Linked DNA regions of Tenggerimyces flavus. The protein of the gene in region 1 binds, or shares a complex with, the protein of each later gene. Links are inferred from orthologs where the notes say so. Each region holds a gene or a part of one and is shown on either strand. Other genes may lie near its edges. The genes, in order: sucB and JOD67_RS35855.

Evidence for each region.
Region 2: sucB (region 1) and JOD67_RS35855 share a complex: the UniProt entries of both Bacillus subtilis proteins name them as parts of the 2-oxoglutarate dehydrogenase (OGDH) complex. The link is inferred for Tenggerimyces flavus from one-to-one orthologs.

Annotation. Positions count from the first base shown.
Region 1 is NZ_JAFBCM010000001.1:5,733,464-5,739,867, reverse strand. The notes cover bases 1,207-4,160. They hold sucB (2-oxoglutarate dehydrogenase, E2 component, dihydrolipoamide succinyltransferase), read right to left. Parts: upstream 3,655-4,160; coding sequence 1,759-3,654; downstream 1,207-1,758. Other genes in these bases: lpdA (dihydrolipoyl dehydrogenase), read right to left, coding at 3,675-4,160; JOD67_RS26865 (TIGR01777 family oxidoreductase), read right to left, coding at 1,207-1,751. Outside these bases: JOD67_RS26870 (serine/threonine protein kinase), read left to right, coding at 1-853; more of JOD67_RS26865, read right to left, coding at 861-1,206; more of lpdA, read right to left, coding at 4,161-5,066; JOD67_RS26850 (hypothetical protein), read left to right, coding at 5,244-5,591; JOD67_RS26845 (contact-dependent growth inhibition system immunity protein), read left to right, coding at 5,781-5,945; JOD67_RS26840 (IS982 family transposase), read right to left, coding at 5,964-6,404. UniProt on the Bacillus subtilis protein: E2 component of the 2-oxoglutarate dehydrogenase (OGDH) complex which catalyzes the second step in the conversion of 2-oxoglutarate to succinyl-CoA and CO(2).
Region 2 is NZ_JAFBCM010000001.1:7,691,788-7,699,627, reverse strand. Bases 1,845-6,234 are described here. They hold JOD67_RS35855 (multifunctional oxoglutarate decarboxylase/oxoglutarate dehydrogenase thiamine pyrophosphate-binding subunit/dihydrolipoyllysine-residue succinyltransferase subunit), read right to left. Parts: upstream 5,855-6,234; coding sequence 2,045-5,854; downstream 1,845-2,044. Other genes in these bases: JOD67_RS35850 (DUF1707 SHOCT-like domain-containing protein), read right to left, coding at 6,034-6,234; JOD67_RS35860 (DUF6104 family protein), read right to left, coding at 1,858-2,034. In the rest of the region: JOD67_RS35865 (AraC family transcriptional regulator), read left to right, coding at 1-1,482; more of JOD67_RS35850, read right to left, coding at 6,235-6,459; JOD67_RS35845 (DUF3052 family protein), read right to left, coding at 6,533-6,928; JOD67_RS35840 (hypothetical protein), read right to left, coding at 7,021-7,840. UniProt on the Bacillus subtilis protein: E1 component of the 2-oxoglutarate dehydrogenase (OGDH) complex which catalyzes the decarboxylation of 2-oxoglutarate, the first step in the conversion of 2-oxoglutarate to succinyl-CoA and CO(2).

The DNA.
Region 1 (6,404 bases):
GGAGCAGGACCCGTTCGTGCACAACCTCGGCGGCGGACCGGCACCCGGCCCACAGGGCCCGCCAGGGCCGCCCGGTCCGCCGAGACCGCCGGGGCACCGGCCGCCGCCCGGCGGCTTCGAGTCGCCGGACTCGATCGAGGACTTCGACGCCGAGCTGATCGAGGCCGGGCGCAGGCGTCGCCGCCTGATCATCGGGGCCGCGATCCTCGGTCCGATCCTCATCGCGGTGGCGATCGTCGCCGGACTGGCCTGGGCGAAGTACGCCGGACCGGTCGACCCGCCGACGATCACCCAGCCCGAGACGACGCCGAGCGTGTCGGCCGAGCCCTCCGCCACCCCCTCGGCATCGACCTCGCCGTCCCCGGAGCAGACCCCCACGTTCAGCCCCGAGCCGCTCCCGACGGTCACCAGCCCGCTGTCCCCGGTCCCGACCACCACCACGCCGCCGACGCCGGGGGCGACGGCCGGTCCGGACGCGCGCTGGCGGTCAGTGCTGAACGGGCTCGACACCGAACGCGCCCGAGCGTTCGCCGGCCCCGACATCGCGCCACTGTCCCGCGTCTACATCGCGGGCTCGGAGCTGCTGGCCAAGGACCGGACCGAGGTCGACAAGTGCGTCAAGGCCGGCTGCAAGCTCGAGGGGCTGCGGTTCGACATCAAGAACCTCGTGATCGTGAGCGAGACCGCCACCCAGACCGTCCTGGACGTGGTCGACCAGCTGCAGCCGTACACCGTCGTGCAGTCCTCCGGCGAACGCAACGAGCGCCCCGCCGGAGCGGTCACGTCGCGCCGGATCACGCTCGTCCAGCAGCCGGGCGCCGGCTGGCTGATCTCGCGGATCGAGCAGCGCTGACGCGCGCTCAGCGCTTGGCGAGGGCCGCGGCGATCGCCGCGGTGATGTTCGGCGCGCTGAACTCGTAGCCCGCGTCGAGCAGGCGCCGCGGCACGATCCGGCGGCTGCCCAGGAGCTCGTCGGCCAGGTCGCCGACGCCGAGGCGTACGAGACCACCCGGCACGGTCAGGAACGTCGGCCGGCGCAGTAGCGCACCGAACGCGGCCGTGACCTCGGCGTTGGTCGGCGGCACCGGCAGCGTGAGGTTGTACGCGCCGGCCGCGTTCGGAAGGTCGACGAGGAACCGCACGGCACCCAGCCAGTCGGCCAGGCCGATCGTGCCGAAGTACTGCTCACCCGACCCGAACCGTCCGCCCAGACCGAGGCGGAACGGCAACGCCATCAGGCGAAACGCGGTCGACTCGGCCTCCAGGACGACGCCCGTACGGAGCAGGATCACGCGGACCCCGGCCTCGGTGGCGGGCGACGTCGCGTCCTCCCAGGCACGCGCCATCTCCGCCGCGTACGTCGACCCGGCAGGCGACGACTCCTCCAGCTCGCGGTCGCCCGCGTCGCCGTAGTAGCCCACCGCGCTCTGCGACACGAACAGCGGCGGCGTCGGCAACGCGGCGAGCGCCCGGGCCAGCGTGCCGGTCGTGTCGACGCGGCTGGACATCAGCACCCGCTTGTACGGGGGCGTCCAGGGCCGCCCGATGTTCGCGCCGGACAGGTTGACGACGACATCCGCGGCCGCGAGCACGTCCCGGTCGACGACTCCGGCCGACGGGTCCCAGCGCGACTCGTCGGGGGAGCGCGGCGGCACCCGTACCAGCCGGGTCACGTCGTGACCCGACCGAGCCAGGTCGGAGCGGAGCATCCGGCCGAGGTAGCCGGATGCCCCCGAGATGACGTAGCGCACGGCCGGCCTAGAGGCCGAACTCCGCTTCGAACTTGCCGTCCTCGAGCCGCTCCTTGATCGTGCCGAGGAAGCGGGCCGCGTCGGCGCCGTCCACCAGGCGGTGGTCGTAGCTCAGCGCGAGGTACATCATGTGCCGCACCGCGATCGTCTCGCCGAGGTCCTCGTCGTCGATCACGACCGCGCGCTTCACGACCGAGCCGGTGCCGAGGATCGCGACCTGCGGCTGGAAGAAGATCGGGGTGTCGAACAGGGCACCCCTGCTGCCGGTGTTGGTGAGCGTGAACGTGCCGCCCGCCAGCTCGTCCGGAACGAGCTTGTTGGTGCGCGCCCGCTCGGCCAGGTCGGCGATCTTCTTCGTCAGGCCGACGATGTTGAGGTCGCCCGCGTTGTGCACGACCGGCACCAGCAGCCCGCGCTCGGTGTCGACGGCGACCACGAGGTGCTCGGCGTCGTGGTAGGTGACCTCGCCCTTCTCGACGTCCATCGAGGCGTTCAGCTTCGGGTGCACCTTCAGCGCCTCGATCGCCGCCTTGGCGAAGAACGGCAGGAACGACAGCTTGACGCCGTTCTGCTTCTGGAAGTCGTTCTTCACCTTGTTGCGGAGCCGGGCGATCTGGGTGACGTCGACCTCGACCACGGTGGTGAGCTGCGCGGAGACCTGCATCGACTCGACCAGGCGCTGCGCGATGATCTTGCGCATCCGGGTGAGCTTCTGCGTGGTGCCGCGCAGGTTCTCCGCGTCGGCGGAGGCGGCCGGAGCCGCGCTCGCCGCGGGAGCGGCCTGTGCTGCCGGGGCAGGTGCCGCCGCGGCGGCCTTCTTCGCCTCGGCCGCGGCCAGGACGTCCTGCTTGCGGATCCGGCCACCGACACCGGTGCCGGTGATCGTGCTGAGGTCGATGTCGTGCTCGTTGGCGAGCTTGCGGACCAGCGGGGTCACGTACTGGCTCGCGCCATCGCCGTTCGGCGGTGCCGCGTCGGCCGGCTGGGCCGGCTTCGGGGCTTCCTCGGCCGCGGGCGGCTGGATGGCCGGTGCCTGGGCCGCCGGGGTCTCCGCGGGCGGTGCCGGGGGCTCGGGCGTGCGTACGGGCTCGGCCTGCGGCTGCTGGGCCTGCTGCTGCTCGGGCGCCGCCGGGGCCTCGGGCTCGGCGGACGCGTGCTTGGGTGCGGCGGCCTGGTCGCTGCCGATCACGCCGAGCTCGGCGCCGACCGCGACGGTCTCGTCCTCGCCGACCGTGATCCGGAGCAGCGTGCCGGACGCCGGTGCCGGGATCTCGGTGTCGACCTTGTCCGTGGAGACCTCGAGCAGCGGCTCGTCGGTCTGGACGGTGTCGCCGATCTGCTTGAGCCAGCGGGTCACCGTTCCCTCGGTGACGCTCTCGCCGAGGGCCGGCAGCGTCACGGAGGTCTCGGCGCCGCCGCCTTCGCCGGAGGGCGCGGGCTGCTCCTGCTGCTGGGGCTGCTGGGGCTCGGCCTGGGCCTGCGGCTGCTCGGGCTCGGCCGCCATCGCCTGTTGGTCGGACGCCGCCTGCTCGTCGCGGGCGACCTCCTGCTCCTGCGGCTGGGCCTCGACCGGCGCGGCCTGCTCCTGGGCGGGCGCTGCCTCGGCCTGCGGCTCCTGCTCCGCCGGCGCGGCCTCGCCGCCGCCCGCGGACCCGGAGTCCTCGCCCTGGTCGCCGATCACGCCGAGCTCGGCGCCGACCGCCACCGTCTCGTCCTCGCCGACCGTGATCTGCAGCAGCACGCCGGAGGTCGGCGCGGGAATCTCGGTGTCGACCTTGTCCGTGGAGACCTCGAGCAGCGGCTCGTCGGTCTGGACGGTGTCGCCCACCTGCTTGAGCCACCGCGTCACGGTTCCCTCGGTGACGCTCTCCCCGAGCGCGGGGAGGGTGACGGAGACCGGCATCCTTGCTCCTTCTCCTGTTGTCAGCTGTGCGCGTGCAGTGGCTTGCCGGCGAGCGCGAGGTGGGCTTCGCCCAGGGCCTCGCTCTGCGTCGGGTGCGGGTGGACCAGCTGGGCGACTTCCTCGGGGAAGGCTTCCCAGTTGTAGATCAGTTGAGCCTCGGCGATGAGCTCCGATACGCGGCTGCCCACCATGTGGACGCCCACAACCGGACCGTCCTTCTGCCGCACGAGCTTGATGAAGCCCTGCGTACGAAGGATCTGGCTCTTGCCGTTGCCCCCCAGGTTGTAGTTGTACGTCGTGACGGCGTCGGCGCCAAACTTCTCCTTCGCGGCGTCCTCGGACAGCCCGACGGAGGCGACCTCCGGCTCGCAGTACGTGATCCGCGGGATGCCGGTGTCGTCGAACGGCGCGGGGTCGAGCCCCGCGACGTCCTCGGCCACGAAGATGCCTTGCTGGAAGCCGCGGTGGGCGAGCTGCAGGCCGGGCACGATGTCGCCGACCGCGTAGATGCCGGCCACGTTCGTCCGCAGGCGCTCGTCGACCGGGACGAAGCCGCGGTCCATTGTGACGCCCTGCTCCTCGTACCCGAGGTCGGCGGTCGTCGGGCCGCGCCCCACGGCGACGAGGAGCACGTCGGCGTCGAACGTCTCGCCTCCCTCGACGGTCACGCGCACGCCGGTGTCGGAGCGTTCGACGGTCTTGAACGGGGTGCCGACCTTGAAGGCGATGCCGCGCTTGCGGAACGTGCGCTCGACCTGCTTGGAGCTGTCGGCGTCCTCGACGGCGAGCAGCCGGGGGAGCGCCTCGATGATCGTGACCTCGACCCCGAACGAGCGCCAGGCGCTCGCGAACTCCACGCCGATCACGCCGCCGCCGAGGACGATCGCGGACTTCGGCAGCTCGGTGAGGTTGAGCGCGTGCTCGCTGGTGATGACGCGTTCGCCGTCGACCTCGAGGCCGGGCAGGCTCTTGGAGAACGAGCCGGAGGCCAGCACGACGTGCTTGCCCTCGTACCGCGTGCCGTCGACCTCGACCGCGTTCTTGGCGACGAGCCGGCCGGCGCCCTCGACGATCGTGATGTTCTTGTTGCCGGTCAGCAGGCCGGTGAGGCCCTTGAAGAGCCGGCCGACGACGCCGTCCTTGTACTTGTTGACGCCCGCCAGGTCGACGCCGTCGAACGTCGCGCGGACGCCGAACTCGCCGGCCTCCTTCGCGGCGTCGGCGACCTCGCCGGCGTGCAGCAGGGCCTTGGTCGGGATGCAGCCGCGGTGCAGACACGTACCGCCGAGCTTGTCCTTCTCCACGAGCGCGACCTTCAGGCCGAGCTCAGCGGCGCGGAGGGCACAGGCGTAGCCGCCGCTGCCCCCGCCCAGGATCACGAGGTCGAACGAGCTACCGGCGTTGTCCGCCACGGGTTCCTCCGTGCCGAGTGGGTCAGTGGATGTACTGGTCAGCGCTGTCATCCTTCCACGCGGGCGGCTCGGCGCGCCAAAGGGTCGTGCGTTCTCGCGAGTCGCAGTGTCGGGGTGCGCGAGGGGTGGAACCTGGGCGACACTTGGGACGTTGCGTGACCAGGAGGTTGGCTGACCATGTTGCGATGGTTCCGGCGGCGGTCGAAGTCAGGTGGGCCGTCCAGCACTCGCCCCAAGGCGAGCGAGGACTTCGCGCACCTGGAGCGGTTCGCCCGTGAGCGCATGGGCGTCGAGGGCTTCGTGGAGCCTCCGACGGCTGTGACCCAGACCACGTTGTTGTTGGTCGCGAACGACGGCGAGTGGACCCGCCGCCGCGTCCCCAACGCGGCCGCGGCGCACGCGTTCGCGAACAAGCTCGGCGTGCCGAGCTACGACGCCCAGGTGGTGGGCTACCCGCAGCGCATGCGGGACTGGAACGCGCGCAAGAAAGCGGCCGAGAAGGCCCGCACCGACCCGATGAACTGACCGCATCCGTCCTGAACGCATCCGTCCTGAACGCCCAAACTGTGGGGTTCTGGTAGCGACACGCCGGCGTGTCGCTACCAGAACCCCACAGTTTGGGCGTTCAGGTGGGTCGGAGGGGTGGGGTCGCTTCGACGAGCGGGTCGCGACTAGAGGTCGCCGGCCGCTGCGTCTTCGGCCAGGCCGATCAGCGTGCAGACGCTGCTGCCGCTCGCGCTGGACGTGCTGGCCGCGGATCCACGGGCCGAGGGGGACCTCTATCCCGGCGACCTGATGGCCGCGGTGCGAAGGGTGCCCGACACCTACTGGGCCGAGCACCCCGACCAGGCCACCCGCTGGGCAGCCATTCGCACCTAGATGATCGATTCCAAGGGGTTAGTGGTCGTAGGCCAGGAGTGATCGCTTGATCGGTTGGCTGGTGTGATCGTTGTGCCAGATCGCGGTAGTCATGGCCAGGACGCGTTGGAGGACGCGGACCCAGACGCCTGCGGGGGTGTGGCCGCCGTGGTGTTCGAGGTCGAGTTGGCCTTTGAAGGTGTCGTTGATCGACTCGATGACTTGTCGTAGCGGTTGGAAGAACTCGGCGCCTGCCCGTGGGGTTTCGCCTTTGCGGGTCGGGCGGAGCAGGTGGAGGCCGGCGTCGGCCAGGGCGGTCTCGAACTCGCGGCCGTAGTAGTTCTTGTCCGCGATCACGATCTGCCCGACCCTCCCGGTGGTCAGGTCGGGGTCGGCGTGGAGGACGCCGAGCAGGATCTGACGTTCGTCGGCCTTCGCTCCGGTCAGGGCGAACCCGACCGGTAGCCCGTGCAGGGTGCA
Region 2 (7,840 bases), 2.0 Mb from region 1 along the record:
CCGAACGACCCGCCGCCGATTCCGGGAGCGCGTGCCGACTCGACCGGGCATCCCCGCCGCCCGCTGCTGATCTGGGTCCGTACCGGCACCGCGCACGTGCACATCGACGACGCCGTGTCGTTCCACCTCACCGCCGGGGAAGGCGTGTGGATCCCCGAGGACGGCTGGAACCACCGCGCGATCGTCACCGAACCGGGCACCGTCGCGTTCCCCCTGTGGACCCATCCCGGTGCCGGGTCGTTGTCGGAACCGACCCGGTTCGAGGTTCCCGACGGCTGGCGGGATTGGCTGATCCAGAACTTCAACCTGCAGGTCACCCCGCTAAGTGGTCGTGGCTACTCCCAGGACGCGATCACCGGCCTCCTGCACCGTCCCGGCTCACGCCCGGCGTTGCTCGATCCGCCTGCGATGCCTCGAGCCCACGGGGCGAGAGCGGTGGCGGAGGAACTGCTCCGTGACCCGGCGCTCGACTTCACCGTCTCGGAATGGGCGGTGCGGGTGCTCTCCAGCTCGCGCACGTTGCGCCGCGACTTCCTTGCCGACACCGGGCTCACGTTCGAGCGGTGGCGGCTGCACTGTCGACTGACCGCGGCCGTCGAGCTCCTGGCGACGGGCTATGACGTCGACCAGGTGGCCGCACGAGTGGGCTTCGCCAGCCGTAACGGCTTCACCCGTGCGTTCAAGCAGCAGTTCGGGTCGAGCCCCAGCGACCTGAGGCGACGCGCCACCGCGGAACGTCCGACCGACGATCTCGTACGGATGGTGCGGGGGTCCGCGGTCGCACCCGAGCTGCTGCCCGCGGCCCGCACACCCCCGCACGCCAACGACATGCATGTGCTCAGCTGGATGTACCGCGGCAGCGGGTACCTCGACATCGGCGATCGCCGCTACGAGCGGCACCGCGGCATCGCGACCTGGATTCCGGCCGACGTGGAGCACGCCACCGGCATCCGGGAGAACTCCATCTCACTGCCACTCGGAGACGCCAGCAGCGCTGACCTCTCGCTGACCGAGCCGCTGCAGGTGCGGTTCTCTCCTGCCTGGGACGACTACCTGATGCACTGCTCCCTCAGCGCCCGCTCGATCCTGCGCCCAGATGACTACGATCCCCGCCACATCCTCGAGCTGTTCACCGAGCAGGTCGCCGCAAGGCGTGCCCTCTCGGTGCCGATGCCCACCGATCCGCGCGCGCGTGCCGTAGCGGCGGACTACCTGCGCCGCATGGGGGTGTCCGGTGAGTCGGCCGACATCTCCGTCTCCGTGCACCGATCCTTCCGCGAGGAGACCGGCATGACCTTCGCCCGTTGGCGCTACGCAGCTCGGATGCGCATCGCCCGCGACCTCCTCGTCGGCGGCGCCAAGCCCAGCGCCGTCGCCCGCCGCATCGGCTACGCCCACCTGCCAACGTTCAGCGCCGCGTTCACCCGGTTCCACGGCCTCTCACCGCGCGAGTACCAGGAACGCGAGACCGGACCAGCTTGACCGCAACGAAGGCCAGCTCGGCCGCCAGGGGAGGGGAGTGCGTTGGATGAAGGGCACCTTCATCCAAACCTATTGGATGAAGGTGCCCTTCATCCAAACTGCGGACAGCTCGGGTCGCCGGGGATGGCGCGGGAGGGGAGCGGAGCGCGCGGGAGGGGTGGCGGAGGTTTGAATGAAGGGCACCTTCATACGAACCTATTGAATGAAGGTGCCCTTCATTCAAACAGCGCGAGCTGGTCGACGGGGAGTGATGTCGCCAGGGAGCTGGCAGGGAGTCGATCAGGCGCCGCGACCGGACACTGGCGGACGAGATGACGAGGCGGAGCACCCACTCCACGGAGAGCGCGCCGAAGCGCGCTCCGAGCGGTCAGCGCGTCAGTCCTCGTCGTCGTCCAGCCGAGCGAGCCACGTAGCCAGGCGTTCGACCGGCGTCTCGAACTCCGGGTTCAGGTCCACGAACTCCTGCAGTCGGTCGGCCAGCCACGCGAGCGAGACCTCTTCTTCGCCCCGCCGCGTGACGAGCTCTTCCAACCCACGGTCGGTGAAGTACAACCCCAAGCCCCTAAGCGAACGCAGTCTCGAGCAGGCCGTCCAGCTCGGTCACGTGCACCGAGTGGGAGCCCACCGCAGGGGCGGCGGCGGCTTGGCGCGAGACCAGGCGGATCCGCTGGGACAGCTGCGGCGCCAGGTTCAGCAACATGTGTGGCCAGGCGCCCTGGTTCTCCGGCTCGTCCTGCACCCACAGGATGTCCCCGGCGTTCGGGTACGCGGCCAGTGCGTCCTTGATCTCCGCGACCGGTACGGGCGCCAGCTGCTCGACCCGGACGATCGCCGTACGGGGCTGGTCGCCCTCGCGGCGGGAGCGCTCGGCGAACAGGTCCCACGAGATCCGGCCGGACGTCAGGATCACTCGGCTGACGCCCTCCGGCACCGTCACCGAACGGTCCGCCAACACCGGCTGCCACGTGCCCTGCGCGAACTCGTCAGGCTGCGAGACGGCCGCCTTGTTGCGCAGCATCGACTTCGGCGTGAACACGACCAGCGGCCGGTGCTTCGACCCCAGGGCCTGCCAACGGAGCAGGTGGAAGTAGTTCGCCGGCGTCGAAGGCTGCGCGACCGTCATCGACTCACCCGACACCATCTGCAGGTAGCGCTCGATGCGCGCCGAGGAGTGGTCCGGGCCCTGGCCCTCGTAGCCGTGCGGCAGCAGCAGAACGACGCCCGACTGCTGGCCCCACTTCGCCTCGCCCGAGGAGATGAACTCGTCGATGATCGTCTGCGCGCCGTTCGCGAAGTCGCCGAACTGCGCCTCCCACAGCACCAGCGCGTCCGGCCGGGCCACCGAGTAGCCGTACTCGAAGCCCATCGCCGCGAACTCCGACAGCAGCGAGTCGTAGACGTAGAACGTGCCCTGGTTGTCGTCCAGCCGGGACAGCGGCGTCCACTCCGCGCCGTTCTTGCGGTCGATGATCGTGGCGAAACGCGAGACGAACGTGCCCCGCCGCGAGTCCTGCCCGGCCAACCGCACCGGGCGCCCGTCCAGCAGCAGCGCGCCGAACGCCACGATCTCCGCCGTACCCCAGTCGATCGGGCCCTCGGTGATCGCCGCCGCCCGACGCTGCAGCTGCGGCATCACCTTCGGGTGCACGGTGAAGCCCTCAGGCACCGACACGTGCGCGTCCGCGATCTTCTTCAGCGTCTCGAACGGGATCGCCGTCTGCAGCGTGCCCTGCGGCTTGTCCGGGTAGTCCGGAACAGTGACGTACGTCTCGTCCACCGGCGCGGTCTTGGCGGCGCGCACCTCCGCGAACACGCGCTCCAACCGCTCCTGGTAGTCGCGCAGTGCCTGCTCGGCCTCGTCGATCGAGATGTCGCCACGACCGATCAGAGCCTCGGTGTAGAGCTTGCGCACCGAGCGCTTCTTCTCGATCAGGTCGTACATGATCGGCTGGGTGAAGCTCGGGTCGTCGCCCTCGTTGTGGCCGCGGCGGCGGTAGCAGATCACGTCGATCACGACGTCCTTGTGGAACGTCTGGCGGAACTCGAACGCCAGCCGCGCCACCCGGATGCACGCCTCGGGGTCGTCGCCGTTCACGTGGAAGATCGGCGCCTGGATCATCCGCGCCACGTCGGTCGAGTAGACCGAGGAACGCGAAGCCGCCGGCGAGGTGGTGAAGCCGACCTGGTTGTTGACGATCACGTGGATCGTGCCGCCCGTACGGTAGCCGCGCAGCTGCGACAGGTTGAGCGTCTCGGCGACCACGCCCTGGCCGGCGAACGCGGCGTCGCCGTGCACGAGCAAAGGCAGCACCGGGAAGTCCGCGCCACGGTTGAGGATGTCCTGCTTGGCCCGCGCGATGCCCTCGAGCACCGGGTCGACGGCCTCCAGGTGGGACGGGTTCGCCGCGACGGACACCTTGATCTTGGCGCCGGTCTCGGCGAGGAACTCACCGTCCACGCCCAGGTGGTACTTCACGTCGCCGGAGCCTTGGATCGTCCGCGGGTCGATGTTGCCCTCGAACTCGCGGAAGATCTGCCCGCTGGCCTTGCTCGCGATGTTGGCGAGCACGTTCAGCCGGCCGCGGTGCGCCATGCCGATCGTGACCTCGTCGAGGTCGTTCATCGCGGCCTGCTCGCAGAGCTCGTCGAGCAGCGCGATCGTCGACTCGCCGCCCTCCAGCGAGAACCGCTTCTGCCCGACGTACTTGGTCTGCAGGAACGTCTCGAACGCCTCGGCCTGGTTGAGCTTGGCCAGGATGCGCAGCTGCTCCTGCCGCGGCAGCCGCTCCTGCGGCCGTTCGACGCGGTCCTGGATCCAGCGCCGCTCCTCGGGGTCCTGGATGTGCATGTACTCGATGCCGGTGGTGCGGCAGTACGCGTCGCGCAGCACCCCGAGCACCTCGCGCAGCAGCATGAACCGCTTACGCCCGCCGCCGAACGAGCCGGTCGCGAACTCGCGGTCGAGGTCCCACAGCGTGAGGCCGTGCGTGACGACGTCGAGGTCGTCGTGCCGGCGCATCTTGTACTCGAGCGGGTCGGTGTCGGCCATCAGGTGGCCGCGGACCCGGAACGCGTGGATCAGCTCGAGCACGCGCGCCTGCTTGCCGACCTCGTCGTCGTGCGAAGCGGGGATGTCGGAGACCCAGCGGACGGGCTCGTACGGGATCCGCAGCGCGGCGAAGATGTCGTCGTAGAAGCCCTCGGCGCCCAACAGCAGCTGGTGGATCCGCCGCAGGAACTCACCGGACTGCGCGCCCTGGATCACCCGGTGGTCGTACGTCGAGGTGAGCGTCATGACCTTGCTCACCGCGAGCCTGTTCATCGTCGACTCGGCGGCGCCCTGGTACTCGGCGGGGTACTCCATCGCGCCGACGCCGACGATCGTGGCCTGCCCCTGCATCAGCCGCGGCACCGAGTGCGACGTGCCGATCGTGCCAGGGTTGGTGAGGCTGATCGTGGTGCCCTGGAAGTCCTCGACGGTGAGCTTGCCGTTGCGGGTCCGGCGGACGATGTCCTCATACGCCGACCAGAACGAGGCGAAGTCGAGGGTGTCCGCGCTCTTGATGTTGGGGACCAGGAGCTGGCGGGTGCCGTCCTCCTTCTGGACGTCGATCGCGAGGCCCAGGTTGAGGTGCGGCGGCTTGACCATGGTCGGCTTGCCCTCGACCTCGGCGTAGCCGTGGTTCATCTCCATCATCGAGCGGACCGCGTTGGCGATCGCGTACCCGACGATGTGGGTGAAGCTCACCTTGCCGCCGCGGGAGCGGGCGAGGTGGTTGTTGATCACGATCCGGTTGTCGATCAGCAGCTTGACCGGCACCATGCGGACGCTGGTCGCGGTCGGAACGTGGAGGCTGTCCTCCATGTTCTTGACCACGCGCGCGGAGGCGCCACGCAGCGTGACGTACTCGGGCTCGGTCTCGTTGCGCGGCTGGGCGACCTGACGGGTCGGCGGGTCGGCGGGCACGGCGTTCGGCTTACGAACGGGAACGGGCTTGGCCTTGCCGCCCGGCGTGGGCGCGGTGGTCGTCGCGGCCTGGGACACCCCGGTGGACGCGGTCGGGCCGATTCCGTCGGCCGGCTTGCTCTTCACTGCCGGCGCCTGCGCCTGCGCGGCGGGGGCGGCGGAGGTCGCCTGCGGCTGCGTCTTCGCGACCGGCGCCTGTGTCTGGGTCGGCGCGGGCGTCGTCGCGGCGGCCTTGGCCTTCGCGATCGGGCGATCCGTACCCGGCTTGTAGTCGCGGAGGACGGCTACCCATGCCTGGTCGACGGAGTCGGGGTCCTCGAGATAGCGCTCGTACATCTCGTCGACGAGCCACTCGTTGGCCCCGAACTTCGAAAGTGGGTCTTGTTGGGAGGACTGGGACGCCACTGGGCTGATCGCCTCTTCCGCACCGTGTTCTTGAGGGTTGGTAACTGCATAGTTCGGAGGTCAAGAGTAGTCGCCGGAGCCAAGTGCTGGGGCCTGGACTCTCGGGTTGTGGGTAGGACACGACAAACCGGGAGAAAGTGGCTCGCCGTACTGGTGATTTCGTTCGTACTGACCGGCCGTCAACGGCGTTGCGACCTCCCCGCGGCGCCGATCAGGAACCACACCAGGATGAACAGTGGCCAGGGGTGCCACGGCACCGTGACCACGGTGATGAACGCCAGCGCGAGCAGCAGCGGAGCGAACGCGCGGACCAGCTGTCCGGCGTCCTGCCGACGATGCGCGCGGGCCTGGCGCTTGGACTCGACCTCGGGCGGCTTCGGCGGAACCGCCGGGAGATTGTCCGGGCCTGGCTCGGGCAGGTCGCGGAACACCGCGGCCAGGTCGCCGTACGTCTTGGCGTCCCAGACCTGGGTGAGCCGCTCGTCGTGCTCGTCAGGGCTCAGCCGTCCCGCCGCGAAGTGCTCGCCCAGCGCCGACGACGCTTTGTCGCGTTCGGCGTCTCCCACCCGGAGGTGGGGCTGGGGCAGGCGGTCCGGGTCGGCCATCTGGGAACACTCCTTCGTGCCGGTACTCCAGAGTAGGCACGCTTCGGCGTTAAGGCCCAGACGTCTTTTCGGCTTACTTTCGGTGCTCCACTCGCCACACCAGTTTCAAGCCCGACCAAACGTCATCGACCGCGCAAACCTTCACGTCGACGAGGCCGAGCGGGAGGGCGTGGTCGCGGATGCTGTTCTCGGTGAGATCGGTCGGCAGGCCGCTCCCGCGCTTCGGCCACGCGATCCACAGCGCGCCGGCGGGAAAGATGCGGCGCTTGAGGTTGTCGAGGTGCCGGGCGAGCTGGGCCTGGTCGTACGCGAACGCGAGGATCACGTCGTACGTCGGCCGGGTGGCTCGCCTGTTGACACGCACGCCGTCGAGCTCGAATCCAGCGGGCGCGGAGGCCAACAGGACAGCGTGGTCCGGCTTGATGCCGAGCTTCTGGGGGAGTGGTGTTCCGGAGTACCCGGGACTCATGCGGCCAGCATGCCAATACCGCCGCGATCCCGTGGGGGATTCGCGGCGGTACCGGCAGAGACTGCGCTGTGTTTACGGGGTTGTAACCGGGCCTACAGGTCCGGCAGCTGCGACGCGGAGAGGACGTACTGGAACAGGTTCCGGTAGCGCCGCATGATCGTGCGGAGCTCGTCGGTGTCGAGCTCGTCGTTGTTCTTCCACTCCCGCTCGATGCGGTCCCTGTGGTCGGTGAACGTCGACGTCACGAACTGCATCGCGTCACCGATCAGCAGACCAGCCTCGCGCACCGCGTCCCGCGGGTCGTCGAGCAACTGGGCCTGCGTGACGAGCCAGCGGTGCTGCAGCTCCTCGACGTGCCGCTTGCGGGCTGCTTCCAGCTGTTCTTCCTCGCTGGGACTCGTGGTGATCTCGTCTTCGACGGACACCGGCACCTCCGGTTCGAGATCCTGACCCGGACGCTCAGAGTCGGAGCTCGTCGGGGCTGGGTCGGGCTGCCACGGCGACGGGGCCGTGGCGTTCTGGACCTGTGCGGAGTCGTCGACGGCATCGATGTCGTCGACGTCTTCGTCACGGGCACTGTCTTCGGCCGTGTCGACCGGTGCGGACACCGGGCTGCCCCAGGCGTCGTCGCGCGCGGTCTCCCGCAGCGACGGCGAGCTCGGTCCGGGGACGCCTGGTACGACGGTCGGCATCTCCTCGTCCCGGTCGCTGAGGTCCTCGTGCTCCTCGCGGGCGAGGTCACGGGGACGGAAGTCCGCGTGCTCGTCCACGCGCGACACCGGAACCTCGACCGGGCGCTCGGGCTCGGACGTCCGTGGCTCCTCGCGGAACGTCGGAGCCGGCACGGGCGGAGCGAACGTCTCGTACCCCTCCTGGCCTGCCGGCTCACGGTCACGCTGGTCACGAAGGTCG